DNA from 2 places in the Sediminibacterium sp. FW305-C-269 genome. Region 2 is predicted to be linked to the other one. Evidence: riboswitches for the same ligand, from Rfam matches in the RefSeq annotation. Region 2 holds a riboswitch; the other holds the start of a gene.

Region 1 (15,851 bases), on a different contig from region 2:
CAGGTCAGAGAGTCGGTCTTGCGAAGAGGATACCAGCCACAGGAAGCGGAAAAGTTCTTACAGGAACTGGCCTGGCGTGAATATTATCAACGAGTCTGGCAGCAAAAAGGCGATTCCATCTGGGAAGATCTGAAACAACCCCAAACCGATTTCATACATCGCCAGATGATCACGGCAATAAAGGATGCTGCAACAGGGATCAGGTCCATCGACAGGCAAATTGAACACCTGTATGCTACCGGATACATGCATAACCATGCCAGGATGTATGTAGCTTCCATCGCCTGTAATATCGCGAAGGCTCATTGGCAGGAACCCGCAAAATGGTTGTACTATCATTTGCTGGATGGAGATATTGCCAGTAACAACTGCAGCTGGCAATGGGTGGCCGGTGCCTTTGCCTCTAAGAAGTACTATTGTGATCAGGAAAACATCAACAGATACACCGGTAGCAGCCAACAACAGACATTCTTAGATAGGTCTTATGAAGAAATAAACCGGATGCCGGTTCCGGAGATCCTGAAAGCCAGCCATACGCTTGACCTACCCTGTCATTTGCCAACAACCTCATTGCCCGTTATAGATAACACCAGACCAACCTTACTTTATAACGCTTATAATATCGATCCACTCTGGAGAGCCCAGGACAATGTTAATCGGGTGCTGTTATTGGAACCCTCACACTATAACAGGCACCCTGTCAGTGAAAAAGTGATCCGTTTCATCATTGACCTTTCAAAAAACATATCAGGCATCCAGCTGTTTTGTGGCGAACTGTACCAGCTGCAATCTTTATATAAAGAAGGTAAACTCTCCCCACAGAAAGCTTTTATTTCAAAAGAACACCCGGCTTTCACACACTATTCAGGCATTAAAGACAGCCGCGACTGGATGTATCCGGAAGTGACCGGATATTATCCCTCTTTTTTTAGTTTCTGGAAAGCCAGTCAAAAGCTTGTTAAACAATTTCAATCAAATTAAATACATAGTCAGCTATTACCCAACCGGTCTTCACAGTCAATATTCCCATCACTTACCATACAGCTACACTTAATTCGGAAAATCAGCTCACCGATCGGCTCATTACAGAACAGACGACAAGGTATCAACTGACAGGAAAAATAAAAGGTCGGGGTCTCCCGTCCCAAAAAATAATGTATACATTTGCTTACACAAAAGCACGGGGTGCCGTTTAGTGGCTGAGATAATACCCGATACCTGATTTGGATAATGCCAACGTAGGGATGCAGTTTGAAAACCTATTTCACGCTCCATTCATTGGTATTTCCAGAGAATGGAGTTTTTGTTTTTATAAAATGAAAACAATGGAAATAGAAAAATTTTCAACCGGTTTAATTCCCGCAAATCAGCCAAACTGGCAAGGACGACCTGAATGGTTCTTCAATCGTGAACATACCGACACTTATGAACAATGGTATGAAGGTCGTTATAAACGTTCTGAAATCTGGCAAAAAAAAGTGATGGAACAACTCGTTTCCAGTGACAAGCGGGTGAAGACATTACTCGAGTTTGGTTGTGGAACGGCCCGATTTACCAGGTGGTGGAAAGAAATAGGTATTGAAGCTACCGGGGGAGATATTTCACCCTTGATGCTTTCTCAGGCAAAATATCTTTTTGAAGGCGATCTGGTTATGGCTGATTCCCATAATATGCCTTTTAAAGATCACAGTTTTGATGCGCTTGCCTTCATTACCACTTTTGAATATTACAAGGATCCCGTAAAAGTCATCCGTGAAGCGGCAAGAGTAGGAAGATACGGTATTGCCATGGGAATGATGAACCGTTACTCCACCAAAGTAGTGAGAAGAAGGGTTCAGCAGTTATTTGGTAAAAACCCATTTTACCTAACAGCAACTTTTTACTCTCCAAAAATACTCACAGAAATAGTTGCTAAAGCACTGGAAGGGCGTGAATATTCCATACACTGGACTTGTACAGGACTTCCCAAATGGTTTCCCGTACAACAATGGGGGTTGCCTTTAGGTGATTTTTTTGGTTTGTATGTACAATTAAATGATGTAGACTGATGAATGAAAAACTGGGCAAAATTGAAGGGCATTTATTTGAGGAGTTCATCTATCATAAATGTGGACATCAACGTAGCGAAATAGTGGCAGGTGCTGCATTTGGTGTAGATGTGTCTGTTGTTGACTTACAGGGAGGTATGGCAATGGCATTAACCAGCGACCCGCTCTCTTTGATTCCTTCGCTTGGTTTGCAAGAATCTGCCTGGCTGTCTGTTCATCTGATGGCAAACGATATGGCAACAACAGGATTTGCTCCAATGTATGGTCAGTTTGTATTAAATCTTCCCTCTACATTTAAAAAAAACGATTTCAGGATATACTGGGAATACATGCATAAATTTTGTTCCGAAATAAAAATTGCCATTACAGGCGGGCATACCGGCTTTATTGAGGGACAAAATTCTACCATAGCGGGTGGCGGAACACTTATTACGATTGCCCCCAAAGAGAAAGTTCTGGTATCAAAATCAGCAAAATCGGGAGATGCAATATTGGTCACCAAATCCTGTGCCATATCCTCCGCTGCCATTCTTGCGATGAGTTTTCCCGAAACGGTAAAGAATAAAGCAGGAATAGAAATTTATCAAAAAGCGTGCGATTCATTTTATCATACCTCCTCATTGCAGGATGCATTGATTGCTGTGGGTGAAAACAATCACCATCGTGAAATTACGGCTATGCACGATGTTACGGAAGGTGGTGTATTGGGAGCTATTTATGAATTGACAGTTGCTTCCGGAAATGGAGCCATTGTTTATCACGACAAACTACCTGTTGCAGATGTGCAAGCAGCAGTTTGTAAAATTTTTGATATAGACCCGAGATACTGTATAGGTGCTGGCTCTATGATCATCACCTGCAACAAAGAAAATGTTGATGCTGTGATCGAACGTTTGGCAAAAAGTAATATCCCCTGTACCAGGGTTGGCGAATTATGTGATCGAGAAAACGGAATAACACTTATGGAAAGAGATAAAAAGTCAGACCTAAAGTATCTTGAGGAAGACCCCTATTGGAGCGCATTTTTCAAAGCGCTAAAAGGAGGGTTGAAATGAAAATACCAAACGGCATTTATCTCATTGTTGACCCCTCAATGGAGAAAAACACATTGCTAAATAAGCTAAACGAAATCATTCAGGAAGAAATAGCAGCCATACAGATTTGGGACAATTTCAGACCGGATGAAAACCCGGCAGAACTGATTAACGAGCTATTACAGGTATGCCACACAAAAAATACACCTGTGCTTATTAATAATCAATGGAAACTGTTGAAGCAAACAAAGTTAGATGGGGTTCATTTTGACAATGCTCAGGAAAATATTCCGCAAATCAGGAGCCATTTGAATCGTCAAATCATTACGGGAATAACCTGTAATAACGACTTGTCTATCGTAAAATGGGCAAATGAAAACGGGCTGGATTACATTTCGTTTTGCTCCATGTTTCCTTCGTCAACAGCCAACAGTTGCGATTTGGTGAGTTTTGATACTGTTAAAAAAGCAAGAGAGATCACAGCACTGCCAATTTTTTTGGCAGGTGGTATACAACCCAACAACATTGCTCAACTAAACGAACTAAACTATTCAGGAGTTGCAGTAGTGTCTGGTATCATGAATGCTGATAACCCTGTTGAAGAAATTAAAAAGTACTGTCAAAAATTAAAAAAAAGGTAAAATGAGAATAGAAACCATCAAAAAACTTTGCTGTTCATTTGATAAGTCAGATCTGCAACTGACCGTGGTCACCAAAGACACACAGGAAAACATTTTAGAAGGGATTTTATTCTGCCATGAATGCAAGCGTGTGTACCCAATTGTGTCAGGCATTCCCATAATGAGTCCTGACGAATACAGGGAATTTCAACTTGAACAACCATTATTACAACGCTGGACAGAAAACAAAGTATCTGAAACCTTCCGGCTGATAGAAAACGAAACGAAAACAGATAGAATTCCATAAACCGTCATCTATCATATTTACCCGGATTTTATATTTCCATAAACGATCGATTATCATTTTCGGATAACCAACAAGGGTATTAACTATGACCATGAACTTCTTTTCCTTTGTCGCTTTCATTTTTTACGAATACTGACCGTCACTATAAAATTAACGCATGTATAAGATGGCCGGGACTATTCAGTTGGCTAACAAATTGATATCCCGAAAAACCAGTTAAACATGGCGTATTTACCTGAGCGGTTTCTTTTTCGGCCGCGGTGACTTCACCTTTTTGATGATCTGTTTTAACCTGAGGGTTACCCCAATCAGCCCTGTTGCGCAATACGTCGTTAAGGATCTGCAAAGCTGTTTCTCTTCCCTGCATATCCGTAAGAGACTATTCCTCAAATGCTGATTCATTCTCTGAAAGCAGGAAAGCTGAAATTCCTGTTTTCGTAAAATGATTTTCCAAATCAGGTAGGTGAAAGGAATTTCTGCGTACAGTTTTGCAACCAAATTGTACATCAACTATGAGAACCAGACTATTTTCCGCTTTTTGCCTGCTGATCCTATCCTTACCCATATTTGCCCAAAACGAAACCAGCAACAGTAGTATTAAAGGGATCCTGATCAATGCAGAACAGCAACCTGTGGTATCAGCTACTATTCGTATTAAAGAGATCCAGAAAATCACGCTCACCAATAATGAGGGTCACTTTATTATCAAAAATCTCCGGCCCGGAACATATAACCTGCAGGTATCCAGTGTTGGTTACCTTACCCTGGAAAAGAAATTAACCATTACAACAGATAGTATTGTTTCTCTAACACTTCAATTGACAAACGCTCCGGAAGAATTGGCTGAAGTCATCGTATCAGCCGGACGTACCAGGGAAACCATCGATGAAGTACCTTCTTCTGTTTCGATTGTTGGACAGAAAACGCTACAACAGAACATGAATATTACCACTAACCTGGGCGATATTCTGGAAAACCGGGTATCAGGCCTGGCGCCCAGCACGGGTCTTAGCAGCAATTTTGGCCAGACACTCCGCGGTCGCAGCCTGCTGATCATGATAGATGGTGTTCCCCAATCTACTCCTTTGCGCAATGGAGCCATGGACCTGCGCGCACTTGACCCGGCTGCCATAGAACGTATTGAAGTGGTAAAAGGTGCCACAGCTATTTACGGCAACGGAGCAGCCGGTGGTCTGATCAATTATTTTACCCGGGAACCCAAGTCTAACAAAACGTTCAACAGCCAGACTTCGGCAGGAATAACAGGATCGCTTGTCAGGGCTTCCAACAGTATGGGGGGGCGTATCAGCCAGCTGTTTTATGGAAATAAAGGAAAGTTCAGTTATGTAACAAGCGGCGTATATGAGCAAACCGGCGAGTATAAAGACGCTTCCGGCGACATATTACCACCCGTATACGGACTGGGCGAAACAGACTCATATAATGCTTTTGCCAAACTGGGATACGAGTTCAATAACCACCACAAAGTACAGGCTACTTACAACTTCTTCAGCAGCCGTCAGACCACAAATTATCTCACCGTAAACGGCGATTATAAAGCCGGTAAAAAAACAACGGCCAAATTAGGAGAAAGTGCCGGCGTACCACAGGGTGTAAGGGGCAACCATAATTTTGATCTACAATTTTCAGGCAATACCGGCATTGCAAAAACACATTACAATGCTGATGTCTACTATCAAAACGTTGACAATATCTTTTTTTACTCCGAAGCATTTGTAGATGGAGGTATTTCGCGTATCCTCTCCCAGAAAAAAGGAGCCCGCCTGGTACTGAATACACCTGTATCCTGGAAAAACACGGAAGCCAGCTTTACTTATGGTCTTGACTGGCAAAACGATATCACTTCACAACCACTGGTAGATGGCAGGATATGGGTACCAGAAATGAACATGGTAAACCTGGCCCCTTTTGTTCAGACAAAATTGACACTATTTGAAAAACTAGTGCTGAAAGGAGGCCTGCGTTATGAAAAACTAACGATCGGCGTGGATGATTACACCACACTTCCTACAAAAAATACCAGTACAGGCGTGGTAACACCCTCCATGAACGTACAGGGTGGACAGCTACAGTACAATGCCTTTGTATCTAACGTAGGGTTGCGTTATAACCTTTCGCGGTATTTCTCTCCTTACCTGAGTTTTTCACAGGGATTCAGTGTGTCAGATATCGGTCTTGTACTCAGGTCGGCCAGGGTGAACAGTATTTCCAAGATCAACACAGAAGCTGTAATTGTCAACAACTACGAGGCAGGATTTGTCAGCAAATTCCATAAGGTTCGTTTTGAAGTAACAGGTTATATCAGTAAATCCAGCCTGGGAGCAAACAGCGTTTATCAAAATGGTATTTTTGTGGTTGTGAGAAGCCCGGAGAAGATCTATGGATATGAGATTGCCGCGGATATGGAAGTAAGCAGGCATATGAAAGCCGGTCTTTCTTACAGTTATGTGGAAGGCAAACTGGATGCCGACAACGATGGCCGATATGATGGCGTTAAAGATGAGTACCTGCCTGGCCAACGGATTTCACCACCTAAACTGACCGGCTATATTGATTATAGCGTATTGCCCGGAAAATTGAACCTGTTGCTGCAATATACAGGAGTGATGAAAAGAGACCGCTTTGCCAGGAATAGCAGCGGCTCATACGATCCGTATAAAGCCCCGGTAAGTCCCTATCATTTATTCAACTTATCTGCCGGCTACAACTTCAGCGAAAGCACTTCACTAAACCTGGGCATTGAAAACCTGCTGAACGAAAATTACTTTACAGTACGCTCACAGGTTGGCGCTTTCAATGATAGTTACACCAAGGGCAGAGGTGCGGCTTACCGCTTAACACTGAATTTGAAACTATAAACCATCCCTCGCAACCGCTCCTGAGAACCTTATCAGGAGCGGGACCACCGGATTCATGACAGGCAAAATGACTTTACAGAAGCTGTTTGGAAAACTTCATCTCTGGCTTGGACTTGCAAGCGGGCTCGTGGTGTTGATACTGGGACTGACCGGCGCGATCTATTGTTTTGCACCGGAACTGCAAAACAGGCATCCGTACCGGAGCGTTCAGACCGAAAACGCTCCCTTGCTGCCCCCTTCACAGATAAAACAGATTGCTGAACAACAGTTGCCGGGGAAAATGGTTCAGCGAATATATTATGATGCCAGGGACAAAGCAGTGATGGTATTGTTTTCTGAAAAAGGATCCTATAACTATTCCGTTTTTATCAATCCCTATCATGGTGATGTACTGAAAGTGCGTGACAACCATCGGGACTTTTTCAGTGTGGTGTTACAACTGCACCGCACGCTATTAATTCCATATGGACAGGATATCATACGATGGGCTACCGTTGTTTTTCTACTAATGCTGGTTTCAGGAATCATACTTTGGTGGCCACGGAAGGGGAAAACAGCAAAACGGAGATTCAAAATAATGTGGAATGCCCACCCCAAGCGCCTGAATTATGATCTTCACAGGATACTGGGTTTTTATGCAACCTGGATCGTTCTCTTCACTGCCATCACCGGGCTTCTGTTTGGTTTTGAAAACCTGGCAGACAGGATATACCAATTTACCGGCTCCCGACATTCGGTGGTGCAGAAAAAACCACCTGTATCTGATACAAGCGGCAGCATCACCAAAAGAAATAACGGCTTAGACCTGGTATGGAAAACGATTCAGCCAGACCTGCACAAAAAATACGCCACAGCCCTGCTGGTATTACCTGCCGGCAGGAACGGCGCTATCCTGTTACGGGCCAACCCCGAATCGGGAACCTTGTACAAAACTGATTTCCGGTATTTTGATCAATATACCGGGAAAGAAATACCGGGGGCCTATGTCTGGGGAAAATACTCCGATGCACATACTCCTGTCGATTACCTGAAACGAATGAACTACGACATTCATACAGGCGCTGTTTGGGGTTTACCCGGCAGGATCGCTCTGTTTTTGGCCTCACTGATTGTTGCCAGCCTCCCTGTTACGGGATTTTTATTCTGGTGGGGAAGGAAACATAAAAGAAGAAAAACAGCCTTAGCCGGCAGCAGATCCTTGTAAGACCCAGACATATCTTACGGGATGACATGTCCATAGCCGGCATTTTACACATAGAGAAATATTTGGAAGTCTGGTTTTAAATACTAACTTTGAATTTCAAAGTACTTTTTATTTATCAAATAGTCCCGATGAATTACAGAACCCTTGCCGTAACCCTGCTCAGCTGGCTATCTGGTCTCCTGTTTTCCGCTATCGGTATAGTGAATATGTTCTGGGGGAACGATCCGGTATTTGGAGTGTTCCTGTTCTTATTGTCACTGGTGTATTACCCGCCAGTACATGAACTGTTCTGTAAACTGACCGGCTACCGGATCCACGCTGTTTTAAAAATTGTGCTGGCACTGTTCCTGCTTTGGGCAAGCCTGGGCGTGGGTGAACTGTTTAACAAGATAGGCCTGCTATTACAGTCCTTTTAAAACCTGAACGATACCTTTTCTATCATACCTGAACTGCAAACCATCTTAAAAGAATCTACATGAATCAACAACAGGAACAGTTAGAAGCCATCCGCGATATCAGGAACCTGATGGAACGCTCTTCTCGTTTTTTATCGCTCAGCGGCCTTGCCGGAGTGATTGTTGGCATATTCGCTATCGCCTGCATTGTTGCCGTATACCTGTTCCTGGGGCTTTCGCCATTGGCTACGGGTTATTACGAGCTGCTGAAGGACGGAAATGGCGGATTACAACTGTCCACTTGCAGTTTCCTGGCCGCCGATTTCGGCCTGGTATTACTGCTTTCCCTGTTCACCGGGGTTTTAATGGCAGTCAGGAAAGCCAGGAAACAAAACCTGCCCGTTTGGGATGCCACTGCCAGGCGTATGCTGTTAAATATGGCCATTCCGCTGGTAGCAGGTGGTATCTATTGCCTGGTATTACTGTACCACGGACAGGCTGCCCTGGTAGCCCCGGCCACTTTGCTTTTTTATGGTATGGCGCTTCTGAATGCCAGTAAATATACCATCAACGATATCCGCTACCTGGGCGTACTGGAACTTGTTCTTGGATTGCTGGCTTCTTTTTTTATCGATTACGGCCTGCTGTTCTGGGCTTTTGGATTCGGCATACTGCATATAGTATATGGTATCACAATCTATTTTACCTACGAGAAGTGAAAAATTACATCACAGAATTGAATAAAGCCTTTGAGAGCAGGGTGCGCCTGGGTATCATGTCGATCCTCATGGTGAACGACTTTGTAGATTTCGGCACGCTCAAAGAACAGTTACAGATCACAGATGGCAATATGGCCAGCCATTTGAGCGCACTTGAAAAACTGCAATACATCGATGTGAGAAAGCAATTCATCGGTAAAAAACCCAACACCTCCTATGCAGCAACTCCGGCCGGTAAAAAAGCCTTCATCGAACACCTGACCGGTCTGGAGAAACTAATCAAACAGTCAACCTGATACAGCTTCACAGCCATTCAAAAGCATACCTAAACCTTCACCATATGGAAACAAGCACTGTCGCAATAAAAACGAACGCGGAATTTGATAGCGTTAAAGAAAACATACTCCATAACATCGACCGGCCTGTGGAGCTCGAAAAATTATACAGGAAAAACAAAACATCCTTTCAAAAAGTATTCAATACGCTTTATACCGACCTGCGTGACAACCCCATTGCACAAGTATGGAACGAACGACTGAACTACCAGCAGGATGAATTTTATACAGGCTCCAGAAACGACCTGCTTTTCGTGATGCTGGCTTCCCTTATGGCGGGACTCATTGCTAACCTTCCCGCCCTGTCCGGCATGAACAAAGAATTCTTTTTTTCGCGTAACATCGGATTCATCGTATTTCCTGTGCTCATAGGATATTTTTCATGGAAACAAAAAACAGCTATCCGAAAATCAATACTGTCTTTGATTATCATACTGGCATCTATATGTTATATCAACCTTCTGCCCGATAATCCTAAAAGCGATACGCTGATATTGGCCTGTATCCATCTACCCGTTTTTTTGTGGACCCTTCTTGGATACAGTTTTGTGGACGGCAACCTTTCTGACAACCAGAAAAAGATCGATTTCCTCCGTTTCAACGGTGATTTCGCTGTTATGACGGCTATCCTAGTGCTTTCTGGAATCCTGTTCACTGGCATCACTTTCGGCCTGTTTGAAATGATCGGACTGCATATACAGGAATTTTATGCACAGCACATACTGGCATGGGGACTGGCGGCGATTCCCTTACTTTCCGCCTTCCTGGTTCAGACCAACCCACAACTGGTTAACAAAATCTCGCCGCTGATTGCCAGGATCTTTACACCTGTTGTATTCGTTACGCTGTTCATCTTCCTGTGTACCATTATCTACACAGGCAAAAATGTATATCATGACAGGAATTTCCTGTTAATGTTCAACGGTCTGCTGATCGCAGTGATGGCTATCATTCTTTTTTCGGTGTCGGAAGCCACCAAGAACACAGGCAACAGGATCAACCTGCTTTTTTTATTCGGGTTATCTTTATTGAGTATTGTGGTGAACAGCATTGCGTTATCTGCCATTGCATTCCGTCTTACCGAATTCGGCATATCGCCCAACAGACTGGCCTTATTGGGTGCCAATCTGCTGGTTTTTCTGAATCTATTATGGGTTACTTATCAGCTACTGCGAGCCTTACAAAATAAGGCCGATGTACAAAAAGTAGAAAATGTAATAGCACGCTTCCTCCCTTTGTATGGGATCTGGGCCGCTTTGATCACATTTTTACTGCCGCTTATTTTCGGATTTAAGTAAACCTACTTATCTGAACCGACTGCATATATACAAGAACAGGGCTCACTTTGCGGTGAGCCCTGTTCTTGTATCCCATCGATCGGATAACCATTCTATTTTCCACCGCTAATGGCATAGACGGCAAAACTGGCCAGCCAGTGTTCGCCACCATAATGACCCGAAGCCACTGTTGCCAGGCTCTGGTTCAGGTGTTTTACCGCGGAATGTATCAGGATCTTCCGGCGACCATCATTCTTCGGAAGTTGCTGTGCAATACCCGACATACACCAGCTTCTGCTGAAACACAGACCATCCAGGTGTACGATCTGCAGGTCCGTTCTGTCAGACACCTGCGGCAAACGGGTAAGGTGAAGCAGTGACTGATTGTTCAACCATTTCCCCAACCAGTCGGTGAAGCTCTTTTTAGTAAGCACTTTCCGCATCAGATCGGCCTCCATCAGGGATGGTGAAAAAAAGTCAGCCCCGTCCGGCTCCCACACGGTAGGTGCATTCTTATCTTTTCCAAACAATTGTGTGGCGGCAACGATGATCTTGTTCTCGAACACATGATTTTTTGTAGCGCGTGCATAATCCAAAGCAAAACTCAACCCAAAAGCTGTGTTACCATGCATGCCCGACCTGTTGGCATAGGTTTGTTTGGGAAGGTAAGCCTCCCATAATGTAATGATGGTATCGCACAATGGCTGCAGTGCATTCCGCCATTGGCCTGCATCAGGATCGCTCCAGTTCAACAGTTCCTGCTGTAGTTTCAGCACCCAGGCCCATCCATAGGTCCGTTCAAAACTCCTGCTCAGTGGCGCTTTGAAATATTCGGTCTCGACCCGGATATTTTTAGCGGTAAGCGTTGTATTCAATACTTTCCGGATAGCCGCCTGTTCTTTCAGGTCCGGGAATTGTTTTAACAGGCGAACCAGCATCCAATGCCCGTGAACACTGCTATGCCAGTCGAAACAACCATAAAAACTGGGATGTTGCTGTATGGGCGTCAGCACCTGGTCGCTATCCGAAACCGCTGTGTGATTGATCTTATTGGGATACTGCTGCAGGATACATTTCATTGGCAACATGGCCAGCTGCGAAGCACCTTCTTTGGTGAGACTGAACTGCGTACTATCTGAATTGATGGTATAGAATTTCGTTTGCTGGGCACTGCTGCCGACTGCTACGAATAAGGCAAGCAATATGAACAGTTTTTTCATCGAAAATTATTTGTGCTGAAGGTACAGATATAATGAATGCGTGTTGTTGCGATAAAGAAAGAGACCATGCTCTTTGGATATGATCGTAAGATCTTCCCCACTCTTTTGCATAAATCCCGGGAAATAGTATCTTGTTGGCAATTCAGTGTATGTCATTATTGACCGCCACCCCCATTCTCGCTTATCTTGACCAGCAGCAGACCGTTGCTTTTTACAAAAAGCTTGGGTTTACCTGCAATGCCGAATGGCCTAGTTATCTCATGTTTGAAAGGGACCAGATCAGTATTCATCTGTGGTTATGCAATGATGCGGACATACCCAAGAACACGGGATGTTACATATATGTGGATCAGATCGAGAGTCTTTACCAGGAATGTATTGCACTGGATATCATACACCCGGAAGGCAAACTGGATAACAAAGCCTGGAACATGCGCCAGTTCAGCATTCTGGACAACAGTGGCAATATCATCCATTTTGGTTAGAGGATCCGTTAGGCGATACCTGGCATTTACAGAAGCATCCTACCTTTGACCTATGACACCCAAGGTTAAGATATGCTGTATCAGTTCTGTTGAGGAAGCCCGGCTGGCGATACAATATGGCGCCGCTGCATTAGGACTGGTAGCCAAAATGCCCAGTGGTCCTGGCCCCATACCTGATGAGCTGATCCTGGAAATTGCCAGAACCGTTCCTCCGCCGGTCGCCACTTTTATGCTGACGAGTGAAACAGATGCGCAAGCGATCATAGCACACCACACAAGAACACTTACCAACACCATACAGATCGTTGATGAACTGACGACTGGCTCTTATGATGAGATCAGAATAGCGATACCCTCCGTTAAACTAGTGCAGGTGATCCATGTAACAGATGAGGGCTCTATCGAAGAAGCCATCCGCATATCGGAGCAGGTAGACGCTTTGTTACTCGATAGTGGCAACCCAAAAGCAGCCATCAAAGAGCTGGGCGGAACAGGGCGCACCCATAACTGGCAATTGAGCAGAAAGATCGTGGAACAAACCCGGGTACCTGTATTCCTTGCCGGCGGCATCCATGCCGGAAATGTTCAACAGGCCATCAGCGAAGTGGGTCCTTTCGGTATAGACCTTTGCAGCAGTGTCAGAACAGACGGCAAATTGGACCCCGTAAAACTGGAATCATTCTTTTCTGCACTGTGATGGCATCGTTTGCCGTTTTATCCGACTCGATCAGGATTTGAAATCAGCCCCTTCCGTAACGGAAGCCCAGGTATCGAAATCTTTTTTCAGTTCCTCCAGTTTGGCACGGGCACCTTTCAAGGCAGCTACCCCTAATAAAAGACGCATGGGTGGATTTTCTGTTTCGGTCACCTGTATCATGGCCTTGGCCGCTTTTACCGGATCACCCGGCTGGTTGCCGCTGTAGCCCCTGATATCGCCCATGTTTTTCCAGGCGGTGGTAGCATAATCCTCTATTTTGATGCTGGTATTCTTAGCTGAACGGCCTGCCCAGTCGGTACGGAAACCACTGGGTGCGATCACGGTCACTTTGATACCCAGCGGCGCCACTTCCTTCGCAAGCGATTCGCTTAAACCGTCTACCGCATATTTGGTGGCATTATAGAAACCAACGCCCGGGAAAGAACGCAGTCCGCCGATAGAAGCAACATTCAGGATATGGCCGCTTTTTTGCTTACGCATATGCGGTAACACTTCCTGTGTCATCCTGGCCAGTCCAAACACATTGATCTCGAACATCCTTCTCACTTCCGCCTCTTCACTTTCTTCAATGGCGCCAAAATATCCGATACCTGCATTGTTCACCAACACATCAATTCTTCCAAAACGGTCGATGGTAGTTTTTACCGCCTGCACGATCTGCTGTGCGTCGGTAACATCCAGCCGAATACTGATAGCTGTATCCGGGTGAGCAGCAACGATATCCGCAATATCCGCTACATTCCTTGCTGTAACTGCAACCTGGTATCCATTGGTAAGTAGTTCCTTTGCCAGCTCTCTTCCAAAACCGGTGGAGCAACCGGTGATCAACCATACATTTTTCATAGTACCTGTTTTATACGTGTGCCGGTTGCATTCGTTCTGTTCTGCACTACAACCTGCGTACAAAGTTATTTCAAAATAAATGCTTCGTACAAACTGTTGACCGTTTTCCTGATCACCGTATTGAATCCGTCCGTATAACCTGGGTGACAACCGTTGCTGATGACCACGATACCGAATTTTTCATCCGGCTGAAAGAACATGGCGCTGTACAGGCCGTAGGCAGAACCCGTATGGCCCGTCAGGGTCTTGCCAGCGATCAGTTTATCTGTTTTCAACAGGGCCAGCCCGTAGTTCTCCTTGTCTGAAAGTGGCGTCTGCATGTCACGCGCATGTTTTTTGGAAATGATCCTTTTGCCTTTGTACTTACCCAGCTTGCTGTGCATGATCATATAACGGGCAAGATCGCCGGCAGAGATCTTCATACCACCGGTTGGGGAAAAAACAGATGTGCTGTAGCCCATTTCATAGGCGGCGATCTCTTTACTCCTGGGAGCATAGGCCGCCGGCGAAGCCATGAATTTTGCCGAATCAACATTGTATTCGTAGATCGTGGCAAAACGGGCTTTATCCAATGAGTCCACACAGTAACCACCGTATAAACCAAGCGGGTCGAGGATATGGTGTTTGATGTATTGATCGAACCTTTCACCGGACAGTTTTTCGATCAGGGTTCCCGCCATATTATAATTCAGGTTACAGTATTGGTAACCGGTTCCGGGGGCATAGTCGTTGTAACATTTTTCCCAGTTGGGATTCTTGTCCGGGTTAATGGCATCCAGCGTAAAATAACCCTGGCTGTCATTGATGGAAGAGCGGTGTGAGAGGACCATCCTGAGTGTGATGACCTGGTCTGGGAACTTCGGGTTGCGGACCCTGAAACCCACTAGTTTCCCCATATCCTCCTCCAGTGAAACCTTACCGGCCTCTGCCAGCTGCATCATGGCTGTGGCAGTGAATGATTTGGAGATGGAAGCGATACGGAAGATACAGTCGTCCGTGAGTGGCTCGTTGTTCTCGATATTTTTAAGACCAAAGGAATGTGTGTAGATCACCTGGTTATTCCTGACCACCGCCACAGATAACCCCGCTACTTTCTGTTGTTCCATAATGATACGGATGGCAGCTTCTGCTTTTTCAGGTTGTGCATTTACTGATTGGGTAACACATACACCCAAAAAAAGCATCGGAAAGAACAGGTAAAATACAGATCTGGATCTCATAAAAATTAAGGATTTGATGGGTAAGCTATGCAAAAGATGGGATTTTATAAGATGACCATCCGCCACTCAGCGCCTGAACAGCATCAGCACACAACCGATCAGCGTTAATACCATGACCATTTTGCGGTAACTGGTATCCCGTATCCTGGCCACCAGCCATAGGCCGGCATAAAAACCCAGTGCCAGCATAGGTAAGAGTACCGCGTCTACCTGTAAACTTTGTGCATTGATGTTTTTCCAGTAAAAGACCTGGAAAGGAAGTTTGAACAGGTTCATGAACAGGAAAACCCAGGCAGCCGTGCCGATAAAATCGTTCTTCTGCATCCGCATGGCCAGGAAATACAGATTGGCGAACGCACCGGCAAGGTTACCGATCATGGTGGTGAACCCTGCCGACACCCCCGTTGCCACAGCAAACAAAGGATGTGTGGGCACCCGTTTTGATTTGCGCAACTCCTGCACCAACACGATCACAATGGTCAGTACAATGATCAGTGCCATCAGTTTACGGAAGACCAGTTCATTCATGTCCTTGCCAAAATACACG
Region 2 (15,851 bases):
TAGCTACCAGTTCGGCTCCCAGTTTTTCCAATATACCAGTTGTTTTTACGATATCGGTTGTACCGGCCTTATTCTTCAGGGTCAGTGATACGGTATTTTCTTTCCCACCACGCAGGTAAGTGAGTGAAATTTTATCGCCGGGTTTATAACGGGTAACCTGCTCCTGCAGTTCAGGACCGGTAGTCACTTCCTTACCGTTGATCTTGGTCACCACATCCCCTTTCTTGATACCGGCAGCTGCTGCAGCGCCATCAGAGGGCACATCGGTCACGTAAACGCCTTCGCCTTCTTTGTAACCCGTGCCCAGTTCTTTTTTCTGCTCATCGGTCAGGTTCTCTTTCGGATACTGGATACCAATGAATGCACGCTGCACTGCACCAAATTTTACAATGTCGGTCACGATCTTCTTCACTATGTTCACCGGAATGGCGTAAGAGTAACCCGCATAAGATCCGGTTGGGGAAGCAATAGCGGAATTGATACCGATCAGTTCACCATTGGTATTGATCAGGGCACCGCCGCTGTTACCGGGGTTGACGGCCGCATCGGTCTGTATAAAAGATTCGATGGCTGTATTGCTTTGCCTGTCGTTGATACCGATGGACCTGGATTTAGCGCTCACGATACCCGCAGTAACCGTTACATCCAGGGTAAGCGGGTAGCCGATGGCCAGCACCCATTGACCCAGTTTGGTATCGTCACTGTTTCCGTATACGAGGTAGGGAAGGCCCTTGCCTTCGACCTTGATCACAGCCAGGTCACTGCTCGGGTCGGTGCCTACGATGGTTGCTTTATAGGTTTTTTTATTGGATAAAGTCACGTTGATGTCGTCGGCTCCATCCACCACGTGGTTATTGGTAACGATGTATCCGTCATCTGTAATGATGACACCGCTGCCACTGGCACGTTGCTCGGGTATGATGCGGGGGCCTCCGCCAAAGAAATCGCCAAAATCATCCCCGAACAGGTCGGAGAAAGGGTTGGAGAAACGCTGACGGGCAGAGTTACTTACCTGCTTGGCTTTTGTTTTTGTTTTGATATGCACTACTGCAGGGGTGGCGGTAGTGGCTGCCGGGGTAAAATCGATACTGCCGGCCGGGGCGTTGTTATTGCCAAAAAAACCGGCATAATTTACAGGCAGTTTCCCAGCTTCCTGGATACCTGCGGTCTGGTGTTCCATAAATTTTCCATAGCCCCATACACTCATAACAGCGGTGCTGGCACTGATGGCCACTACGGCTACAATGTTCTTGAGGTTCATATTCATGTTACGGCTCTTTTTTGGTTAATAGTTCAAATTCTATGCCTTTCTGATAGCAAATAAACGAACCTGTTTAATTGACAGGTCACCGGTTTCACCATTTAACAAATGTTTTACGGCAATCCTCGTAGATGGATCCTGAGTCGTCAGTCGTCAGGCTTGACGAAGTCATACCCTGAGATATTCCCCACTCACTACTGACTACTCACGACTCACGTGGCCATTCACGATCCCTGCTCCATCAGAAATGCCATTGTATCAACCCCGTCAGCATAATCCGTTAATCCGGGGCTCTGGGCCTTACCAAAAGGCAGGTAACCATGGCCTACGATACACTGGATATCGTTATTGTTTTCCAGACTGCGGGCAAGTTCCGCTGTATTTTCGTAAAACTGGTAATGTAACTGGCTCACGGGTGAGAAGGGAGAGCTGTTCTCTGTCATCACCACGGTATCGTTATTCATATAGTATTTGTTACCCATGATCAGCAGGGCCAGGTGGTAATCGTAATTATGTTTGTATTTATGGAATTCCATAAAATGGGCATAATGCCTGAGTGTATCCAGGAGGGGAAGAAAATCGTAGTCCTTGGGAACGAACAGTTGGGTAATATTCCGGCATCCCAGGCCAAAATAGAGTTGTATGTCTTCCGAGAGTGCTTCCAGTTCTGCCGGGGTTTCAGTGCCGTCCAGTACAGCCACCGAAGTGCGGTTGCGGCGGATGATATGGGGGTATTTACCGAAATAGTAGTCAAAATACCGGCCTGAATTGTTACTTCCGGTGGCGATATAGGCATCGCAGCCGGTCAGTCTTTCCGCAAAACAAACTTCATCCTGGATGGTCACATCCCACTCATACAGCTTTTTTATCAGGTGTTTGATCAGTAACTCGTCTTTAGAGGAGGTTTTGATGGTAGCCACATGACCACTTATAAAAACGCAGAGAAAATCGTGAAAGCCCACCAGTGGTATGTTTCCGGCCATAACGATGCCGATATTTTTAGGACTGGCCTGTTTTTCAGGCACCCTGTAACTGGCTGCCCAGTTCTGCAAAAATGACGGGTTCAGGAATTGCCGGGCGATATTTTCGGTGGCCCGGTTAATAAATTCAGGGATGAACCACTGGTTTTCCAGGTAGGCACGGGCTTTTATTTCCTCCCATTCTTCCGAGGGGTCCAGCAGATACCGGCCCAAACGGTCCAGTAATATAATTCGTTCTTGTAAAATCATTTATCAGCCGTATTTTTGATATGCAAATGTAGAATCACTAACTCAACAAACCCATTTTGTATGGCTATCAAAATTACAGAAGAGTGTATCAACTGCGGAGCCTGCGAGCCCGAATGTCCCAACAACGCTATTTATGAAGGTGGTGTTGAATGGTCTATCTCTGATGGAACCACTGTAAAAGGCGATTTCACCCTGTTAGACGGAACAGTCGTTTCAACTGATCAGCGTTTTGCACCGATCAGCGTAGACACGTATTACATTACACCCAACAAATGCACCGAGTGCCAGGGCTTTCATGAAGAACCCCAGTGCGCTGCTGTTTGCCCGGTAGATTGCTGTGTACCGGATGAAATGTACCGCGAAACCGTAGAGTCGCTGCTTGAAAAGAAAGGCAGATTGCACATCTAATGCACATCCCATGTGCGAAACTTTAACACCAAAAACTTGCAAAAAGCTTGTGGCTGGTGTATCTTAGAGTTGTTAATCGCAGTATTAATAATTGTTGCCTTCAATCGGTAACAACCAGTAACGGCGGGTGATATTTCCCGTCAACGTGAGGTGAAGAGACAGGCCGTTTCTTCACCTTTTTGTTTCCCCTTCCCATAATTCCCATTCTATCATTCACTCATCCACTCATTCTCTCATTCTCTCATTGCCCCATCCGTCCTATATTTGTTTCACAAAAACCTGATATGAAAAAAAGGATCGCCCTGGTGACAGGCGGATTAAGTGGAGAAGCACAGATCAGTTATAAGAGTGCTGTTACGGTAGGTAATCATGTAGATAGAGAGAAGTTCGATGTATACCGAATCGATATCAATCCCGAAGGCTGGTGGTATGAGCCTGTGAATGGCGAGCGTTCCAAAGTGAACCGGGATGATTTTTCTGTTACCGATAACGGTTCCACCATTCATTTTGATGCTGTATTGCTCTGTATTCACGGTACGCCCGGTGAGGATGGGAAGTTGCAGGGGTATTTCGACATGCTCAAATTGCCTTACACCAGTTGCGATGCTGCCACATCTGCACTGACCTTCAATAAGCGGTACACCGTTGCTGTGGCTGCTTTTGGTGGTATTCATGTGGCAAAATCCTTACACCTGTTCAAACATACACCCATCGCTCCCGAAGACATACTGTCACAGTTAACACTCCCTGTATTTGTAAAACCCAATAACGGGGGAAGCAGTATCGGCATGAGCAAAGTGAATGAAGCCACGGAACTGGCACCTGCTTTAGCTAAGGCTTTTCAGGAAGATGACCAGGTACTGGTAGAAGAGTTCATCAGCGGCCGCGAATTCACCATCGGGGTTTTCAAAAACAAAGGAGAGATCATGGTGTTGCCCATCACAGAGATCGAGACCCATAATGAGTTCTTTGATTTTGAGGCCAAATACCAGGGAAAAAGTAAGGAAACCACGCCGGCCCTCATTGATGAAGGGATGAAAGCCCAGTTGGAAACCGCTGCCAAACGGGTATACGAAGTACTGAATTGCCGTGGGGTGGTGCGGATCGATTTTATTTATCATACCGCCACTTCACAACCTTACATGCTGGAAGTAAATACCGTACCCGGCCAGAGCGAAGCCAGTGTGATACCTCAGCAGGTGCGGGCCATGGGCTGGTCGCTGAAAGATTTTTATTCCGCAGTAATCGAACAGGCATTTCGTTAATTTTTAGATTTCGTCACGGTTAACCGGAACGGAAATTTTGGAATTCCCTTATCTTTCTTAAAATTTCTGTTCTCCCAATCCACAATTCCAATATGGGTATCATACATAAATACATCACATCGAAGCCGCTTTGGGTGAATATGCTGGCCGGACTGGGTATCATTGTGATACTGGTATTGTTGTTTTTTGCGTCGCTCTCCTGGCTGACAGGTTATGGCAGGAATGAGAAAGTGCCTTCGGTTACCGGTCAGAATGCCCTTGCTGCACAAAAGATACTGGAAGACCGTGGGTTTGATGTGGTGATACAGGATTCGGTCTATATTGATACAGTGGCCAAACAGGCGGTCATACGCCAGTCACCCGAAGCAGATGCAACGGTAAAACATGGCCGCACTATTTACCTGACCATTAACCGGACCATACCGCCGCAGGTGGAAATGCCGAACCTGGCCGGGTTCTCTGTAAAAAGTGCGGAAATGTACCTGCAGAGCCTGGGACTGAAAATGGGAGAGATCAGTTACAAACCCGATATTGCTCGTAATGCCGTACTGGAACAGTTGTTCAATGGTGCCACCATCAAACCGGGTACCCGTATACCGATCGGTTCTGTCATCAGTTTTGTACTGGGCAGTGGCATGGGCGGCGGAGAAATGGATGTTCCGAATATTGTGGGAATGACATTGGAAGAAGCCCGTAATTACCTATCTACCCTCAGCATTAATATTGGTTCCATTGTAGCCATGGGGCCTATCAAGGATTCTGCCGGTTCCTTTGTGGTAAGGCAGATGCCGGATGTACTTACCGATTCGATTGGCACCGATGGTTTACGGATACCCAATAAGATGCGTCAGGGGCAGGTGATCGACCTGTATATCGGAACCACAGCGCCGTCTAAAGATACCGCTACTGTCGCTCATTAACAATCATCATAGAACCCTTTAATACCCAACACATGCAAACCATTACCGTTGAAGAGCTGAAAGCAAAAATTGATGCAGGTGAATCCTTACACCTGGTGGACGTTCGTGAACCACACGAGCATTCCGAATTTAATATCGGCGGTTTATTGTTACCGTTAGGTAAAGTTCAGACCATGCAGGTTGACGAGATCGATGACCTGAAAGAAGATACCGTTTACGTATACTGCCGCAGCGGTAACCGTAGTGGCCAGGCCTGTCTTATCCTTGAAACCATGGGTTTCAGAAACCTCGTGAACGTAACCGGAGGTATGCTGGCCTGGCAGGAAAGAATCACCAAATAATTATTTCAAAAAAACAAGGAACGATGAATGACATTACTTCATCATTCATCTGTTCCTTGTTCATGCTTCATCTGTTCTCAGAGTTTGATATTCACCCCTAACATATAATTCGTTCCGGCCATCGGGTAATAGCCATTATCGGTAGATAAGGTGTTGTTATAGATATAACTGTATGTATATCCGTTGGGCTCATACTTCTTGTTGAACAGGTTATTCACCTGCCCAATCAGGTTCCATTCCTTGAACAGCAGCTTTTTGATCGTATAAGAAGCGCGTACATTCTGTACAAAATAGGCGTTCAGTTTACGGTTTTCTGCCTGGCTGTTGTCCATATACTGTTTGCCTACATATTTGCTGATCAAACTGAGTTCGAAAGAACGAACGGGAATCAGGTTAATGGTGGCGCCACCTACCACAGCAGGCGAGAAGGAGATATTGGTGTGGCGGTGTACTACCGCATTTTGATCGCCGGTATCCCAGTTATCTATGTATTCCACAAAAGAAGCGATCTTATTTTTACTGATAGTGAGGTTGGCAGCTACATTGATCCATGGCGCCAGCACGGCACCTGCCTGTAATTCTACTCCCAGACGGTAACTATGCGGAATATTGATACGGGTATAAGAGCCCACATCGTTGATCTGTCCGGTCAGTACCAGCTGGTTATAGTAATACATGTAGTACACGTTGGCGCCAGCATGAAAACGGCTGTTCCTTTTTTCGATACCCAGTTCCAGGTCATGCAGGGTTTCGGCTTTTGGCTGGCTTTTTACACCTGCCTGAAAATCGTCCCTGTTCGGTTCTTTATGTGCCAGGGCATAACTGAAAAACGCCTGCCAGCCATTGTTGGTATAGGTGATGCCGGCTTTGGGATTCAGGAAGTTGAAACTCCTGTTCACGAACAGGGTCGGATTGCCCTCGAAACCTTGCATATCGTGCGTTACATGACGATATTGCAGGTCGGCAAAACTAACCCAGTGTGTACTCAGTTGATGTTGCCATTTGGTATAGATGTTCAAATCCTTTTTGGTGGCGGGGTATTGGTAATAACGGTAATCTGCTGAAACGGTTCCGGTCTGTAGCCAGGGTAGGGTACCATAGTGTTTGCCATCGTATTGGGTCCATCCGCCGCCAATGGTCAATTCTTCTTTGCTGTTTTTGTATTGCAGTGAGAAGATCTGGCCGTAGAAATAGTTATCCAACCAGCGTTGTCTCACCAGGTCCGTCTGGGTAATGGTGGTTCCACCGGTCACTACATTGGGTAATCCGTAATTGGCAAAAGCCTGGTCTGCTTTGTATTCTTCATAATATCCTTTACCTCTTGTCAAAAAAGCAGCGGTATTAAACGACCAGTTGTTGTTGATGGAATGATTAAAAAACAGCTGATAATGGGTTTGTGTGTAATTGTCGGTCTGGTTATTGTAAGGTGTTCCTGGTTTTTCGGTACCGGCGGGGTTATTGGTACGGTCGGTATTCAGCAAGCTTTCAGCCACACCGTACCAGGCCTGGTATGTTTTTTCTTTACCTGAAAAAATATTCAGACGCAGGGATGATTTTTTGGTGAGATAGGCGGTACTCACATAAAAAGACTTCAGGTCGCTCGTAGCGCGCTGGATATAACCGTCGCTGCTGATACGGCTGAGGCGTGCATCCACTGTAAAATGTCCATCTATCAGTCCGGTTCCGGCTTTCAGGGTATTTTTCCAGGTGTTGAATGAGCCAAAGCTGTTGTTCAGTTCGCTATAGGCTTTTTCATTGTATTCGTTGGTGGCCAGGTTAATGGTACCGCCAAAAGCGCCGGCGCCGTTAGAGGAAGTACCTACTCCCCGCTGAATCTGTATGCTATTTACGGATGAGGCAAAATCGGGCAGGTCTACAAAATAAGTGCCCATACTTTCTGCGTCATTGTACGGGATGCCGTTCAGGGTCACATTCACCCGGGTAGCATCACTTCCGCGGATGCGGATGCCGGTATAACCCACACCATTGCCCGCGTCGGAATTGATCACAACAGAAGGTGTCTGATCTAACAGGAACGGGATATCCTGTCCCAGGTTATTGCGGCTGATCTGTTCTTTACTCAGGTTGGCTTTCGCGAACGGCGCCCTGTCTGAAGCCCTTAACGATTTTACTTCCAGGGGCTGCAAGTACAGGCTGGTAGTGGTGAGGTGAATGGAAAGATTGAGGTCGGCAGCAGCCACTTTGATGAACTCACTGTAGACGGAAAACCCAAGGCTGTTAACGGTCAGTTCAAACTGGCCGGTTTCGGTCCGGTCAAAAACGAACTGGCCTTTTTCGTTGGTCAGGGTTTGCCGGTTGCCCAGTCTTACAGTTGCCCCGGCAACGGGCGTTTGCGCATTGTTTTCTGTTACGGTGCCCTGTACCAGGCGTTTACCGGTTTGTGCAACACTGATGAAGGTGATAAAAGCCAACATCATTGTTCCCAAAAACTTTTTCATGTTTTTTGCTTTAAAAAGTTAATAATGGGAACAGGGAATAGCTAACGGAGAGGTACGAAAGAAGTGTACGCCTTCCCTTCGCAGGAATTACCCTGTTCAGGTTCAACGGGTATTATCTCAGCCGGCATGTTATGCGTGCACACATAACTGACAGCACCCCGAGGAATGATCCGGCACAAAAATAAGGATTCGGGAAATCTTCTGCAACTGTAACTTTATTGGAGCAACATCGTTACAAAGAAAAAATACCCCGATGAAGAGAATCTGTATCGTCTTATACATGCTGCTCGGCCTGTCTCAGTCCTGGGCGCAAAACGAAAAGAACCTGGTTGTGGATGCCAATGCCGAAGTGCGTAATATCAGTGGTTTCAACGCCATTGAGGTATCCGGAGCCATCGATCTGTATATATCCCAGGGCCATACCGAAGCGGTGGCCGTAAGTGCCAGCAGTGATGAGGTCCGGTCGCGTATCCGCACCGAAAACCGTTCCGGTACCCTGCATATCTATTTTGATGCCAAGGGACTGAACTGGAAGGTCTGGGGCAATAATAAGATGAAAGCGTATGTTACCTATAAGCAACTGTGCAAACTGGAAGCTTCGGGAGCCTGTAATGTAAAGGCGACCGATCCCATACGCCAGCCCGAACTGAAAATGGAAATGTCGGGAGCCAGCGATTTCAGCGGGGAAGTGGCGGTAGATAAACTCCGTCTGGGTGCCAGTGGCGCTTCCAATATCAGGGTTTCCGGAAAAACCGCCGATCTGGTGGTGGAAGCTTCGGGAGCCTGTACGATCAAAGCGTATGAGCTGGTTTCCGATAACTGTAAAGTGGATGCCAGTGGTGCATCCAATATCCGCATTACGGTGAATAAGGAGCTCAATGCAGTAGCCAGTGGCGGCAGTACCATCTTTTATAAGGGAACCGGCCTGATCAGGGATATCAGCAGCAGTGGGGGAGCTGCCATCAAGAAAAGAACAGATGATTAATTGAATATTTATTTGGTAGCTACTGTTCGCACCCCTACCTTTGCACTCCTAAATCGCGAGGTAGAGCAGCGGTAGCTCGTCGGGCTCATAACCCGAAGGTCGGAGGTTCGATCCCTTCCCTCGCAACAAAAATCAAAGGCCTCATCATGAGGCCTTTGATTTTAACAACGGGTTCACACCCGTTCATGAAAAGCCAGGAAAGGCTTTTTATTCGGCTGGAGGCTACTCTGGATACTGAATGACAGATACCGTAACATCGGTACCATACTGGCAGGAAGTTCATGTTGTCATGAATGTCTGATTTGCCGTCTCGTTCATTTCTCAGGGTATTATCATCAACAAATTTTCGGGTCCCGGACTAACCGGATTTTCCCGTGCATACCATATGAAAGCAGGATTCGTTAACATATTTGGTCGCCCCAATGCGGGTAAAAGCACACTGCTCAATGCATTGATCGGTGAAAAAATGGCCATCGTATCGCCCAAGGTGCAAACCACGCGCCATCGTATCAAGGCGTTCCTGAACAAACCCGGCGAATACCAGGTGATCTTCTCAGATACGCCCGGTATCATCGATCCCAAATACAAGCTGCACGAGCGGATGATGGATTCCGTAAAAAGTGCCCTGGAAGATGCGGACCTGGCCCTGTTGCTGGTAGATGCCAATGAGAACCTGGAAGAAGTGGATGCCATTTTCCAATCGCTGCGTTTGAAAGTGCCTGCGATTGTTGTGCTGAATAAGATCGATGAAGCGGCCAATGGCAAGATTGCCCTGGCGGAAGCTTTTTTTGCCGGTAAATCTTATTGCAAACAGCTGGTTAAGATCTCTGCTCTGCAGAAGATACACCTGCACAAACTGCTGGATACCATACTGGCGCTGTTGCCCGAAGGCATGCCGTTCTACAGCGAAGACGACCTGAGCGACCTGCCCATGAAATTCTTTGTGGGTGAGCTGATCCGTGAAAAGATCTACCAGCTGTTTGGTGATGAGATCCCTTATCATACAGCCGTTATGGTCAATGAATTCAAGGAAAAAGAGTCACTGGTAAAGATCCAGGCAGATATCATCGTTAACCGAGAGACACAGAAAGCCATCATCATTGGCGACAGGGGCAGCATGATCAAACAGATCGGAACCATGGCCAGAAAGGATATAGAGGCATTCATACAACACAAAGTATTCCTGGAACTGTTCGTGAAAGTGAGGCCGAAATGGAGAGACAATGAGCAACAGTTGAAGGAATACGGATATAAATAATTAGTAATTATTAATTACTAATTGATTTCAAATGGGGGTATACATTTTTTGATTTTAATACAATAAGTATGAGTTATACAGTAGCAATTGTGGGAAGGCCCAATGTGGGGAAGAGTACTTTGTTCAATCGTTTCCTGGAGAACCGGAAAGCGATTGTGGATGATGTGAGCGGGGTTACGCGCGACAGGCAGTATGGACTGGCCGATTGGAATGGGAAAGTGTTCAATCTGGTGGATACCGGAGGTTTTGTGCCTGCGAGCGATGATATTTTTGAGACCGAGATCCGCAAACAGGTGCGTATTGCCCTGGAAGAAGCGGATGCTATCATTTTTATGGTAGATGTGGCTACCGGCATTACCGACCTGGATGATGCCATGGCCGATATGCTGCGCCGTACCAAAAAGCCGGTATATGTAGTGGTGAACAAAGTCGATAACGGAACCCGTGAACTGGAAGCCACAGAATTCTATTCATTGGGCTTTGAAAACAATTTCTTCATCAGCAGCATCTCGGGCAGTGGCACCGGTGAATTGCTGGATGCTATCACTGAACCCATCACCGCGGAAGATGTGGAAGAGGCTAAAAAAGAAAGCGATTTGCCCAAATTCGCCATCATCGGTCAACCCAACGTGGGAAAATCTTCCCTGCTAAATGCACTGATTGGCCAGGAACGTACCATTGTGAGCGATATTTCCGGCACTACCCGCGACAGCATTCATACCCATTATAACCTCTTCCAGAAAGAGTTTATGCTGATCGATACGGCCGGTATCCGCAAAAAGAATAAGGAAAAGGAAGACCTTGAGTTTTATTCCATCATCAGGGCCATCAAAGCCATCGACGAGGCTGATGTGTGTTTACTGGTACTGGATGCAGATAAAGGGATTACCGCCCAGGATATCAGTATTTTCAGCCTGGCTGTTCGCAAGGGTAAAGGGGTGGTGGTACTGGTAAATAAGTGGGATCTGGTGGCTAAGGAAACCAATACCGCCCGTGATTATGAAAAAGTACTGAAACAGAAACTGGCTCCGTTCAATGATGTTCCTATCCTGTTCATCTCTGTGAAGGAAAAGACCCGCATTTTTAAAGCCATTGAAATGGCTTTGGAAGTATATGAGAACCGCCGGCGTAAAGTACCTACCGCTAAACTGAACGAAGCCATGCTGGCAGCCGTAGCAGCCTACCATGCACCTGTAGTGAGAGGAAATTCAATAAAAATTAAATATGTTACCCAACTACCTACTGTGGTGCCCTCCTTCGCCTTTTTTACGAATTATCCGGATGATATCAAAACACCTTATAAAAACTACCTGGAAAACCAGCTGAGACAGAAATTTAACTTCCGGGGGGTACCAGTCAGGATATTTTTCAGAAAAAAATAAAAAATATGTGTTAAAATTTGCAGAATTCGAGCCGTTCTCTATCTTTGCCGCCATTAAAAACTCAAAAAACACAAGTACAATGAAAAAAGTATTCGCAATCTTAGCAGTAGCCGGCTTCATGGCTGCTTGTAACTCTGGTGAAAACAAAGCTGCAGCAACTGATAGCGCCGCTACTACTGTTGATACTGCTGCTAAAGCTGCTATGGACACTACTGCCGTAGCTGCTGACACCACTAAAGCTGCAGCTGATACTACTAAAAAGTAATACGTAATTCAAGTATTTGGTTACTGAATATTACTTCTTGCAAGAAGGTCCTCCCGGTTTCCGGGAGGATTTTTTTTGCCCGGATGTGCCAAAATCACCGGTTTGGGGCTAATGGCATCAATATTGACTTTATTTTCACCAATAGATATTATTGCAGGCTGTAATGGCTGAGTGACATTTTGACCCTTGAACCATGAGTAAAATGAAAGAAAAATTGTTTTTCCGTTCAGATGAGGATACTGATTTCATGCCGATCATACCGATCCATGAAAATGAGACTGAGCAGGATAAGAACCTGGTGATCCCTGACAGTTTGCCTATTCTGCCATTGCGCAACACTGTGCTGTTTCCCGGAGTGGTATTACCCATTACGGTGGGTCGCGACAAGAGCATCAAAGCTGTGAACGATGCCTATAAGCTGGATAAACTGATCGGAGTGGTAGCCCAGAAAGATGCCAATGTGGAGGAACCCGAGCCCAAGGATCTGTGTAGTATCGGTACGGTGGCAAGGATCGTAAAACTGATTAAAATGCCGGATGGCGGCACCACCATCATCATACAGGGCAAAAAAAGGTTTGAACTGCTGGAAATGACCAGTGAGGATCCTTATTTCAAGGCTTCTGTTCTGGCATTGGCAGATGATGAAGTACCTGCCAACGAGGATTTTGATGCTTATATCAGCAGTATCAAGGACCTGGCAACGCAGATCATACAGTTATCGCCCAACCTGCCTACCGAAGCTTCCATTATCCTGAAGAATATTGAGAACCCGGCCTTCCTGATCAATTTTGTGAGCAGTAACCTGAACAGTGACCTTACAGAAAAACAGGCGCTGCTCGAGATCAATGATGTACACCTGCGGGCTGAGCGTCTGATCTTTATCCTGCAGCGGGAACTGCAGTTTGCAGAGCTGAAGGATAAAGTGACCAATAAAACACGCACCGAGATCGACAAGCAACAGCGAGATTACTTTCTGCAGCAACAGTTGAAAAGCATCAAGGATGAACTGGGCGGTGATACCAATGAACGCGAGATCAATGAAATGAAGAAAAAAGCTGAGGGTAAAAAATGGCCCGAAGCTGCGAAGAACCTGTTCAAAAGCGGTATCGAGAAACTGGAAAGGATGCATCCCACCACACCTGATTATTCTGTGGTGTACAATCATCTTGACCTGATGCTGGATCTGCCCTGGGAAGATTATACTGCCGATAACTACGACCTGAAGAATGCCCAAAAAGTGCTGGATACCGACCATTATGGTATGAGTAAGATTAAAAGCCGTATCCTGGAATACCTGGCGGTGCTGAAACTGAAAGGGGATATGCGCAGCCCGATCCTTTGTTTCCTGGGCCCTCCCGGGATTGGTAAAACCTCATTGGGACGATCCATTGCACATGCGATCGGACGTAAGTATGTTCGGGTGAGCCTGGGCGGACTGCATGATGAAAGCGAGATCCGGGGTCACCGGAAAACCTATATCGGTGCTATGCCGGGCCGGATCATCCAGAATATCCGAAAATGCAAATCGTCCAATCCCGTAATGATTCTTGACGAGATCGATAAGATCGGCAGTGATATGCGCGGCGATCCTTCTTCAGCTTTGCTGGAAGTACTGGATCCGGAGCAGAACCATACCTTTTATGATAATTACCTGGAGCTGGAATACGACCTGAGCAAAGTACTGTTCATTGCTACGGCCAATAACCTACAGAACATACAACCCGCTTTGCGCGACAGGCTCGAGATCATTGACCTGAGTGGTTATGCGGTGGAAGAGAAGGTAGAAATTGCCAAACGCCACCTGCTACCCAAACAGAAAGAAGCACATGGATTGGGTAAAGTGAATTTTAAGATCAGCGATAAAGTACTCGAAAAGATCATCGAACAATACACCCGCGAAAGCGGCGTGCGGGAACTGGACAGGCAACTGGCCAGCATCATGCGCTACCAGGCCAAGGAACTGGCTATGAAGGATAAGGTAAAGTCTACGGTTACCGTCCAGGACGTAGAGAAGATTCTGGGGCAATCGCGTTACAGCAACGAAATCTACAAAACAGCCAATATGCCGGGTGTGGCAGTAGGGCTTGCCTGGACCTATGTAGGGGGCGATATTCTCTTTATTGAAACCATCCTGGGTGAAGGAAAAGGTGAGCTGAAATTGACCGGTAACCTGGGTAATGTGATGAAAGAGAGCGCCACTACGGCCCTGAGTTACTTGCAAGCCAATGCTAAAAAACTGGGTGTTGATCCGGAGATCTTCTCCAAGCGGAATATCCATATTCACGTACCGGAAGGTGCCGTACCCAAAGATGGACCGAGTGCGGGTATTACCATGTTGACTTCCCTTACATCTGCCTTTACCGGCAGAAAGGTAAAACCCTTCCTGGCAATGACGGGTGAGATCACCCTCCGCGGCCAGGTATTACCGGTAGGGGGCATCAAGGAAAAGATCCTGGCCGCAAAAAGGGCAGGTCTGAAGGAGATCATCCTTTGCTGGCAGAATGAGAAGGATGTAAATGAGATCGAAAGCAGCTTCATCAAAGGTGTTCAGTTCCATTACGTCAAAACAATGCAGCAGGTGATAGACCTGGCCCTGGTATAAAATTGCCTGGATCAACACAACCCAATGTCGGAAAATTTGTTAAAAGACCCGGCGCTCCTTCATGGTGCCGGTTATAAGGATAGAATCCCCCACTATGTGGGGGATTTTTTTGCCTGCAGGATACAGGCTTCTTGGCTTAGATTTACACACAATTCAGCTGATGCGTTTTTACCTTCTTTTATTGGCAATGGTCGTTGCAGGATGGCTGCCGGCGCAAACGCTGGGAGGTAATGCCGTATTCAATTTTGTATTACAACCCAATAACGCCCTGGTATCTGCTCTGGGTGGGTATAATATTTCAACGATTGGCAACGACGTGGGTATGGCCTTCCAAAATCCTGCTTTGCTCCGCGATAAAATGCACCAGCAGGCGGGTGCATCGTTCAACTCTTTTCTGGCCGGTATCCGTAATTACAGTCTCACCAGTGCCTGGCACCTGCCGGAAGCCCGTACCAATATTGCAGTGGGGACCAATTATTTTGATTATGGAACCCTTGCACAAACCGATGCTTCAGGAATCGTTATGGGTAGTTTCCGCCCGGTGGATTACGTGCTACAGGTCATGGCCAGCCGGCAGTACAAGGAACGTTTCTGGTATGGGCTTACAATGAAATACCTCAATTCCAACTATGGTCAGTACCGGTCTTCCGGCCTTGCATTTGATTTTGGGTTGAGTTATTACGATACCCTGAACGGGTTACAGGTGAGCCTGGTAGCCAAAAATATGGGATCCCAATTGAAAACCTATGATGGCAGTAACCGCAGGGAGGAGCTGCCTTTCGACCTGCAACTGGGTATTACCAAAAGGCTGGAGCATGCACCTTTTCAATTTTCGGTAACGGCGCATCATTTGCAGCAGCTGAATAGCTATTATAACGATACCAGTTTCCGGGCTTCGGAAGGAGAGGTCGGATATACCGGAAAAAATACACTGCAGAAAATATTCGCGCATCTTGTATTCTCCGCGCAGGTGTTCCTGCATGAGAAACTGGAACTGGATGCCGGTTTCAACTTCCAGCGCCGGCAGGACCTGAACGCTTATCAGCTAAACAGCGGACTGAATGGCTTTACGATGGGTACCGGATTTTTTTTACGGAAAATACATATCCGTTATGCTACTGGTTTTTACCAAAGCCACCTTTTTCACCAGTTCTCGCTCAATTTTAACTGGAACGGACGCAACATGTAACACAGCCCTAAACTATCTGCCTGTTCCTGTTTTTTTAGGAGGCATCAATACCGCAGGCTTTTTAGGTGTTATGGCTGGTGGTGTTTGTTTTTTTTCTCCTGCTTTTTTGGGATCTTTTTCTTTCGGATCCGTAGTTGGGATGGTGGCTGGTTTTACCAGTGGTTTACCGCCTTCTAACTGCGATTCAGGAATGATATCTTCTACTTTGATATCCTTGGGTACTTCGTAATCGCCCGAGTTGCCAGTGCCCATGTCTACTGCTTCTCCCCCCAGTACAGGTACACCTC

The links. Region 2 has a riboswitch for thiamine pyrophosphate ahead of ACH3Y6_RS08125 (TonB-dependent receptor). Riboswitches for the same ligand answer to the same signal wherever they lie in the genome.
Region 1: another riboswitch for thiamine pyrophosphate. It lies ahead of ACH3Y6_RS03315 (class I SAM-dependent methyltransferase); the one in region 2 lies ahead of ACH3Y6_RS08125 (TonB-dependent receptor).

Annotation. Positions count from the first base shown of each region.
Region 1 is NZ_JBIQXQ010000001.1:756,076-771,926, reverse strand. Features, by position in the region: gene ACH3Y6_RS03320 (FAD-binding domain-containing protein) at 1-981, shown strand, start outside; TPP riboswitch at 1,172-1,262, shown strand; gene ACH3Y6_RS03315 (class I SAM-dependent methyltransferase) at 1,326-2,048, shown strand; gene ACH3Y6_RS03310 (AIR synthase family protein) at 2,048-3,103, shown strand; gene ACH3Y6_RS03305 (thiamine phosphate synthase) at 3,100-3,723, shown strand; gene ACH3Y6_RS03300 (Trm112 family protein) at 3,725-4,009, shown strand; gene ACH3Y6_RS03295 (hypothetical protein) at 4,152-4,376, opposite strand; gene ACH3Y6_RS03290 (TonB-dependent receptor) at 4,522-6,888, shown strand; gene ACH3Y6_RS03285 (PepSY-associated TM helix domain-containing protein) at 6,956-8,092, shown strand; gene ACH3Y6_RS03280 (hypothetical protein) at 8,221-8,508, shown strand; gene ACH3Y6_RS03275 (hypothetical protein) at 8,568-9,206, shown strand; gene ACH3Y6_RS03270 (winged helix-turn-helix domain-containing protein) at 9,203-9,502, shown strand; gene ACH3Y6_RS03265 (hypothetical protein) at 9,547-10,839, shown strand; gene ACH3Y6_RS03260 (DUF2891 domain-containing protein) at 10,932-12,038, opposite strand; gene ACH3Y6_RS03255 (DUF8817 family protein) at 12,188-12,523, shown strand; gene ACH3Y6_RS03250 (phosphoribosylanthranilate isomerase) at 12,576-13,220, shown strand; gene ACH3Y6_RS03245 (oxidoreductase) at 13,251-14,084, opposite strand; gene ACH3Y6_RS03240 (serine hydrolase domain-containing protein) at 14,150-15,304, opposite strand; gene ACH3Y6_RS03235 (sulfite exporter TauE/SafE family protein) at 15,371-15,851, opposite strand, start outside.
Region 2 is NZ_JBIQXQ010000002.1:632,853-648,703, forward strand. Features, by position in the region: gene ACH3Y6_RS08095 (Do family serine endopeptidase) at 1-1,267, opposite strand, end outside; gene ACH3Y6_RS08100 (acyl-CoA reductase) at 1,486-2,490, opposite strand; gene ACH3Y6_RS08105 (4Fe-4S dicluster domain-containing protein) at 2,551-2,898, shown strand; gene ACH3Y6_RS08110 (D-alanine--D-alanine ligase) at 3,183-4,163, shown strand; gene ACH3Y6_RS08115 (PASTA domain-containing protein) at 4,256-5,083, shown strand; gene ACH3Y6_RS08120 (rhodanese-like domain-containing protein) at 5,116-5,424, shown strand; gene ACH3Y6_RS08125 (TonB-dependent receptor) at 5,502-7,883, opposite strand; TPP riboswitch at 7,940-8,054, opposite strand; gene ACH3Y6_RS08130 (head GIN domain-containing protein) at 8,137-8,868, shown strand; tRNA gene ACH3Y6_RS08135 (tRNA-Met) at 8,923-8,994, shown strand; gene era (GTPase Era) at 9,254-10,126, shown strand; gene der (ribosome biogenesis GTPase Der) at 10,195-11,508, shown strand; gene ACH3Y6_RS08150 (hypothetical protein) at 11,516-11,773, shown strand; gene lon (endopeptidase La) at 11,967-14,375, shown strand; gene porQ (type IX secretion system protein PorQ) at 14,536-15,564, shown strand; gene ACH3Y6_RS08165 (transglycosylase domain-containing protein) at 15,577-15,851, opposite strand, start outside.